2 regions of the Streptomyces sp. NPDC101490 genome follow, and region 1 is predicted to be linked to the other one. Evidence: riboswitches for the same ligand, from Rfam matches in the RefSeq annotation. Region 1 holds a riboswitch; the other holds the start of a gene.

What was found. Region 1 has a riboswitch for cyclic di-AMP ahead of ACIRQY_RS11760 (M23 family metallopeptidase). Riboswitches for the same ligand answer to the same signal wherever they lie in the genome.
Positions count from the first base shown of each region.
Region 2: another riboswitch for cyclic di-AMP. It lies ahead of ACIRQY_RS17320 (C40 family peptidase); the one in region 1 lies ahead of ACIRQY_RS11760 (M23 family metallopeptidase).

Region 1 covers NZ_JBIWNI010000004.1:134,153-138,075, forward strand. Annotated here, with positions in the region: gene ACIRQY_RS11750 (pitrilysin family protein) at 1-739, shown strand, start outside; gene ACIRQY_RS11755 (M16 family metallopeptidase) at 766-2,133, shown strand; cyclic di-AMP (ydaO/yuaA leader) riboswitch at 2,341-2,504, shown strand; gene ACIRQY_RS11760 (M23 family metallopeptidase) at 2,517-3,287, shown strand; gene ACIRQY_RS11765 (GntR family transcriptional regulator) at 3,502-3,923, shown strand, end outside.
Region 2 covers NZ_JBIWNI010000007.1:230,543-234,465, forward strand. Annotated here, with positions in the region: gene ACIRQY_RS17305 (urease subunit alpha) at 1-24, opposite strand, end outside; gene ACIRQY_RS17310 (urease subunit beta) at 17-349, opposite strand; gene ACIRQY_RS17315 (urease subunit gamma) at 364-666, opposite strand; cyclic di-AMP (ydaO/yuaA leader) riboswitch at 1,227-1,409, shown strand; gene ACIRQY_RS17320 (C40 family peptidase) at 1,413-1,889, shown strand; gene ACIRQY_RS17325 (ATP-binding protein) at 2,217-2,654, opposite strand; gene ACIRQY_RS17330 (8-amino-7-oxononanoate synthase) at 2,824-3,923, opposite strand, start outside.

The sequences.
Region 1 (3,923 bases):
CGCGGTGCTGTCCGTCGTCGGCGACATCGACCCGGAGCGGACCCTCGCCTGGATCGAGAAGTACTTCGGCTCGATCCCGTCCCACGACGGCAAGCGGCCGCCGCGCGACGGCTCGCTGCCCGAGGTCATCGGCGAGCAGCTGCGCGAGGTCGTCGAGGAGGAGGTCCCGGCGCGCGCGCTGATGGCCGCCTACCGGCTGCCGCACGACGGCACGCGCGCGTGCGACGCGGCCGACCTGGCCCTGACCGTGCTCGGCGGCGGCGAGTCCTCGCGGCTGCACAACCGGCTGGTCCGGCGCGACCGCACGGCCGTCGCCGCGGGCTTCGGCCTGCTGCGGCTCGCCGGTGCCCCCTCCCTCGGCTGGCTGGACGTCAAGACCTCCGGGGGCGTCGAGGTCCCGCAGATCGAGGCGGCCGTCGACGAGGAGCTGGCCCGGTTCGCCGCCGAGGGCCCGACGCCCGAGGAGATGGAGCGCGCCCAGGCCCAGTTGGAGCGCGAGTGGCTGGACCGGCTCGGCACCGTAGCGGGCCGCGCCGACGAACTGTGCCGCTTCGCGGTGCTCTTCGGTGACCCGCAGCTCGCCCTGACGGCGGTGGACCGCGTCCTCGACGTCACGGCCGAGGAGGTCCGGGCCGCCGCCGCGGCCGTCCTGCGCCCCGACAACCGCGCGGTACTGGTCTACGAGCCCCTGGCGACCGAACAGGGCGACAGCGACGAGGAAGAGGGGGCGGACCAGTGACCGACGCTGCCGCGTCTTTGACGAGCATGGACTTCCACCCCCAGCCCGCCCCCGGCGAGGCCCGGCCCTGGGCCTTCCCGGCCCCGGACCGCAGCACCCTGGACAACGGTCTGACGCTGCTCACCAGCCACCGTCCCGGTCAGCAGGTGGTGGCCGTGGAGGTCTTCCTGCCCGCCCCGCTGGACGCCGAGCCGGCCGGTCTCGACGGCGTCGCGACCATCATGGCCCGCGCGCTCTCCGAGGGCACCGACCAGCACGGCCCCGAGGAGTTCGCGGCCGAGCTGGAGCGCTGCGGCGCCACGCTGGACGCGCACGCGGACCACCCGGGCGTACGGGTCTCCCTGGAGGTTCCCGTCTCCCGGCTGGCCAAGGCGCTGGGGCTGCTCTCCGAGGCGCTGATCGCCCCGGCGTTCCTGGACACCGAGGTCGAGCGGCTGGTGCGCAACCGGCTGGACGAGATCCCGCACGAGTCGGCCAACCCGGGCCGTCGCGCCGCGAAGCAGCTCTCCAAGGAGCTGTTCCCGGCCGAGTCCCGGCTGTCCCGGCCGCGCCAGGGCACCGAGGAGACCGTCGAGGGGATCGACGCCGCCGCCGTCCGCGCCTTCTACGAGGCGCACGTCCGGCCCGCGACCGCCACCGCCGTGGTCGTCGGCGACCTGACCGGCATCGACCTGGACAAGGTCCTCGCCGAGACCCTGGGCGCCTGGACCGGCGAGCGGGCGGAGCCGCTGCCGATGCCGCCGATCACCGCCGACGACACCGGACGGGTCGTCGTCGTCGACCGTCCCGGCGCCGTCCAGACCCAGTTGCTGATCGGCCGGATCGGTCCCGACCGGCACGCGCGCGTCTGGCCCGCCCAGGTGCTGGGCGCGTACTGCCTCGGTGGCACGCTCACCTCGCGGCTCGACCGGGTCCTGCGCGAGGAGAAGGGCTACACGTACGGCGTGCGGGCCTTCGGGCAGGTGCTCCGCTCCGACGCCGGGGGCAACGGCGCCTCGATGCTCGGCATCAGCGGTTCCGTGGACACCCCCAACACCGGCCCGGCCCTCGAAGACCTGTGGAAGGTGCTGCGGACGCTGGCCGCAGAGGGGCTCACCGACGCGGAGCGCGAGACGGCCGTGCAGAACCTGGTGGGGGTGGCGCCGCTCCGGTACGAGACGGCCGCCTCGGTCGCCGGGACGCTCGCCGACCAGGTCGAGCAGCACCTCCCGGACGACTACCAGGCCCAGTTGTACGCGCGGCTCGCCGAGACCGGCACCGTCGAGGCGACGGCCGCGGTGGTCAGCGCGTTCCCGGTGGACCGGCTCGTCACCGTGCTGGTGGGCGACGCGGCGGTGATCGCGGAGCCCGTGCGGGCGCTCGGCATCGGTGAAGTGACGGTCGTGACGGGCTGATTCCGGCCCGCTCAAGCCGCCGATCCGGCAAGGAGAACCCCGATGGCACGCCCATCGGGGCTCTCTTTTTGTCCGTATTGATGGAAAGAGTGACTGTATGCCCTGTGGTAAGTCTTACAAAAATCGCATCCAGTTGGTGATCGACAGACGATCCGCATAGCGTCGGTGCGGCTGTTCGTCAGTTGCACCCGCCGCACCCGCGGCATCGGACAGTCATCGCCGAGTCCCCGTCAGGCGCGAGCCTGGGGAGCCGGGGACCCACACGTAGTCCCTGGGGTGAATCGGACGCCTTCGCCGTGCGGAGGGGTCCGTAGGAGACCTTCCTGCTCCGAACCCGTCAGCTAACCCGGTAGGCGAGAAGGAAGGAAAGGACCAGCCACTTCATGGCGTTCACCCGTGCCACCGGGAAGCACCGTGCTCCGAGCCGGACGGCGCGCCGCGGCGCGGGCTTCGCCGGAGCGGCGACGCTCGCCACCACCGGCGTCATCGGAACCCTCGCCTCCCCGGCGCTCGCCGCCGACGCGGAGCCCCGTTCCCCCGAGGACACCGGCCTCACCCGGGTGATCACCGAGGAGTCCCTGGTGGACCGCCTCAACGCCCAGGCCGCCGCCCAGGAGCGACAGGCCTTCGAGGCCGTCGCCAAGGCGAAGGCGCAGGCCGAGGCGAAGCGCAAGGCCGAGGCCCGCGCCAAGGAGATCCGCGAGGCCGAGGAGCGGGCCGCCCGCGACGCCGAGCGACGCCGTCTGGCCTCCTTCCAGCTCCCCGTCGCCGGGACCTACGTGTCGACCGGCTACAAGACCGGCGGCTCCCTGTGGTCCTCCGGCAGCCACTCCGGCATCGACTTCCACGCCGCCTACGGCAGCACGGTCGTCTCCGTCGGCTCCGGCACCGTCGTCGAGGCGGGCTGGGGCGGCGCGTACGGCAACAACATCGTCATCCGGATGCACGACGGCACGTACACCCAGTACGGCCACCTGGCCTCCATCGACGTCCACATCGGCCAGACCGTCGAGCCGGGCCAGCGGATCGGCGTCTCCGGTTCGTCCGGCAACTCGACCGGCCCCCACCTCCACTTCGAGGCGCGCACCAGCGCCGAGTACGGCTCCGACGTCAGCCCGGTCTCGTATCTGCGCGCCCGGGGCGTCCAGGTCTGACCCGGACACCCGTGCCGCGACCGCCAGGACGCGTCCGGGCCGCACGTCGCAAAAGCCCCGGCTCGTACAGAGCCGGGGCTTTTCCCTTGGCCGCTCCGGTCGGCATGTTCCGATGGGGCATCGGAAATTCCGGCGTACTGCAATAGAGTCGCGGAGAGTGCGCGAGAAAAGCGCCGCTCGGATTCTCTCGAAGCGACCAAGGCGGAGGTCGGACATGCGCATTCCCGCGCACTCGGTGTGCACGGCGATCCGGGACGACATCGTTTCCGGGGTCTTCGGGCGGGGGAGCCGGCTCACCGAGGACCAGCTCGCCCGCCGGTACGGGGTCTCCCGCGTCCCGGTCCGCGAGGCCCTGCGCACCCTGGAGTCGGAGGGCTTCGTCGTCACCCGCAGACACGCGGGCGCGCAGGTCGCCGAGCCCACCGAGCGGGAGGCCGCCGATCTGCTCGACATGCGGGCGCTGCTCGAACCGCTGGGGGCCGCCCGGGCCGCCCAGCGGCGTACGGAGGCCCACCTCAAGGTGCTCAGGGGGCTGGTGAGGCTGGGGCGTGAGCGGGCCGCGCACGGCCAGGTCGAGGATCTGCGCGCGCTCGGGGGCTGGTTCCACGAGACGCTCGCACAGACGTCCGGCAGTCC
Region 2 (3,923 bases), on a different contig from region 1:
GACGGCGCGGTGCAGATCAGGCACGGGAGTCCTCTTCGTTCGCGTCCAGGGGCCCCGCGGTCTCGCCGCGCAGACCGGGGACGATCCGGCGGCCGGTGAGGGGGACGAGTTCGACCTCGACGGGGATGCCGGGTTCGAAGCGGACGGCGGTTCCGGCGGCGATGTGCAGCCGCTGTCCGCGCGCGGCGGCTCGGTCGAACTCGAGTCCGGGGTTGACCTCGGCGAAGTGGTAGTGGGAGCCGACCTGGACGGGCCGGTCGGCGGCGTTGAGCACGGTCAGACGCGTGACGGGGCGCCCCTCGTTGAGGGGGACGGGGCCGTCCGCGTACAGGATCTCTCCGGGGATCATCGGCGGCGGTCCGTTCAGACGATGGGGTCGTGGACGGTGACGAGCTTGGTGCCGTCCGGGAAGGTGGCCTCGACCTGGACGTCGTGGATCATCTCGGGGACGCCTTCCATGACCTCGTCGCGGGTGAGCACCTCGCGGCCCGAGGCCATCAGTTCGGCGACGGTGCGGCCGTCCCTGGCGCCTTCGAGGACATGGGCGGTGATCAGTGCGACGACCTCGGGGTGGTTGAGTCGCACACCGCGCGCCCTGCGCTTCTCGGCCACGTCCGCGGCCACATGGATGAGCAGGCGTTCCTGCTCGTGCGGGCTCAGTTGCACACTTCCACCTCACAGTCGTCTGCCGGGACGGGACCCGGACAGCTGCGGACCCTACCGACCTTCAACACCTTGTTGAAATGCTGGAACGCGGTGCAGCGGCAGACATTGCACGTTAGGGCGGAAGTTTTTCCGGCTGGTTAACTACGCCTTTGCGATCGCATGATCATCGGACCGCCGACGGCCTCCACGGAACCGGCCCCTCCCCCTCCCTGACGGGTTGACATCCGGCCGTGTCGCGTCGAGGGCCGGACGGCCGACACGCGTCGCAGATTCCCTCCCCCGTTCGGAGTAGCCGCCGAGTCGATGTTCAGACCGGTCAACTTGCGCCACTGATGTACGCATCTGGCGGAATCGAACGTTCCATCGCTGGTGCGGGACTCGCCGGGGGTATCTCCGATGATCACGAAACCCTCCTGTCCACCCGAATGGATCAGTCGTGAGGAGCCTCACATATCGCCGTTTCCGCTCGGATTTCAGCCCCGGTGTGGGTCAAGATCCCTGTCGACGACAAGCCCCCGCCGCCGCGGCGGGGCGGTCCGGGCGGACGCCGAGTCCTGCCGCTGTCCCGGACGTCTGGTCGACAGGATTGGACCGGCAGGAGTGGAGGACCCGATTTTTACGGGGCGAACGCGCTGTTTCCCACAGCGGGGCCGCCCCTTGGGGTGAAGCCGCAGCCGCGGCCGGGCATCTTCGCCTGCCCGAACCCGACAGGTCATCCTTCACAGGCGGCTGACGAAGGGTTGCGCATGACTGCGCAGATGCACGTCCCGTCCCTGCTGTCCCGGGTCGGAGCCGTCTCGGCTCTCACTCTCGCCGCCGTCGGCGGCACGCTGCTCGCACCAGGTGCGGCGCCGGAGGCCCAGGCAGCGACGAACTACGCGAACAAGGCACTGAGCGTCGCCGCGTCCAAGAAGGGAGCACCGTACCGGTACGGGAGCGCCGGACCCTCCAGGTTCGACTGCTCCGGTCTGACGCTCTACGCGTACCAGAAGGCGGGCAAGTCGCTGCCCCGCACCGCGCAGCAGCAGTACAACAGAACCACACGCGTCTCCGCCGCCTCACGGCAGAAGGGGGACCTGGTCTTCTTCCACTCCGGCGGAAGGGTCTACCACGTGGGCATCTACGCCGGGAGCGGCAAGATCTGGCACTCGCCCAAGACGGGGTCCTGGGTGAAGCTCGACAAGATCTGGTCGTCGAAGATCTACTACGGCCGCGTCCGCTGACCCGGCGGAACCGACGGCCCGTCCGTGAGCCGGTCCGGCGGAACTGACGGCGCCGGTCCGTGAGCCGGTCGGGCGGAACCGACGACCGGTCCGTGAGCCGGGCCGTGCGGGATGCGGTGGCGCCGCCGCATCCCGCACGTCCCCGGACCGCCCCTGGCGGTACGGCCCCGGCGACCGCGCGTCCCCGCGGCAGCCGCCCCGGGTCGCCGCGCCCTCGCGGCCCCGCTACGACCGGACCGGGCGGGGCGACGGGTCCCGCCCGGGCGGGGTGTCGGCTCGGCGGACGGCCCGTCCGGGCCCGGCGGACCCGCCGCCCGCGCGGGTCCGTCAGCGGTCGGTCGGCGGGGCCGGGGTCCACGGGAGGGAGATCCGGACCGTCTTGCCGCCCTCCCGGATCGGGGTCACGGTGAGACGTCCGCCCGCCTCCGCCGCGAGGACCCTGACGATGACCATGCCCCTGCCGTTGTCCTGCTGGACCGCGGCGGGCAGACGGCGCGGCAGCCTCGGATGACTGTCGGTGACACCGATGTACAACTGCTCCTCCCGGTCGAGCCGGAGGCCCACCGTGAAGGTGGGCGACTGGCCGAGGGTGTGCAGCACGGCGTTGGTGGCCAGCTCGGAGACGATGATCCGGATCGCGTCCGCGGTCTCCGTGGCGTCGTCCAGGCCCCAGCCGCCGAGAACCTCCGCCACGAACCGCCGGGCCGTGGCCACCGAGGCGGGTTCGCTCGGCAGAGTGACGGATGCTTCCTGCTGGTCTGCCATGGCGGCGCCGTCCCTTTCCCGCCGGGGCCGCTGCCCCGGATCGCACTGCGCGCCAGACTGCCACCGATCGGGCCGCGCCGGGAGACGTTCTCCCAAGATATGTCCCCATCTGTCGCCCGAAGCGGTGAACGCGAAGGCCCCGGGACACACCGGGCCGCCGCCCGCCGGGTCAGCCGGCCGGTGCCGTCCGCAGGATCGTTTCCACCGCGTACGCGATCCGCTCGTCCGTCAGATCCGCGCGGGCCGTGAGCCGTAGCCGCGAGACGCCGTCGGGCACGGAGGGCGGCCGGAAGCAGCCGACCGAGAGCCCCCGCTCCCGGCAGTCCGCCGCCCAGCGCAGCGCCGCCCCGGGGGAGGGCGCGCGCACCGAGACCACGGCCGCGTCGGGCCGGGCGGCCGTCAGACCCGCCCCGGTGAGGAGCCGGTGCAGGGTGGTCGCGACCGTGCGGGCCCGCTCCGCGAGCCCCGGTTCGGCCGCCAGCACACGCAGGGCCGCCAGCGCGCCACCGGCGGCGGCCGGGGCGAGACCGGTGTCGAAGATGAAGGTGCGGGCCGCGTTGACCAGGTGCTCGATCACCCGGGCCGGGCCGAGGACCGCGCCGCCCTGGCTGCCGAGGGACTTCGACAGGGTGACGGTGGCCACCACGTCCTCGTCGCCCGCGAGCCCGGCCTCGTGGAGGGCCCCCCGGCCGCCGTCGCCGAGGACGCCCAGGCCGTGGGCGTCGTCCACGACCAGACCGGCGCCGTGCGCGCGGCAGGCGGCGGCGAGCGCGGACAGCGGCGCCCGGTCACCGTCGACGGAGAACACGGAGTCGCTGACGACCAGGGCCCGCCGCCCCGGATGCGCGTCGAGGGTCTTGCGTACGGCCTCCGGGTCGGCGTGCGGGACGACGGCGGTCTCGGCGCGCGCCAGACGGCAGCCGTCCACGATCGAGGCGTGGTTGGAGGCGTCGGAGACGATCAGGGCGTCCCGGCCGCCCAGCGCGGTGAGCGCGGCCAGGTTGGCGGTGTAGCCGGAGGAGAGGACGAGGGCGGCCTCGAAGCCGCAGAAGTCGGCGAGTTCGCGTTCCAGCCGGGTGTGCAGCCGGGTGGTTCCGGTGACGAGCCGGGAGCCGGTGGAGCCCGCGCCCCAGCGGCGCGCCGCCTCGGCCGCCGCCCCGGTCACCTCGGGCCGTCGGGTCAGGCCGAGGTAGTCGTTGCCCGCCAGGTCCAGGAGGTCGGACTCGGCGGCGCGGGGGCGCAGCACCCGGACGAGACCGGCGTCGGCAC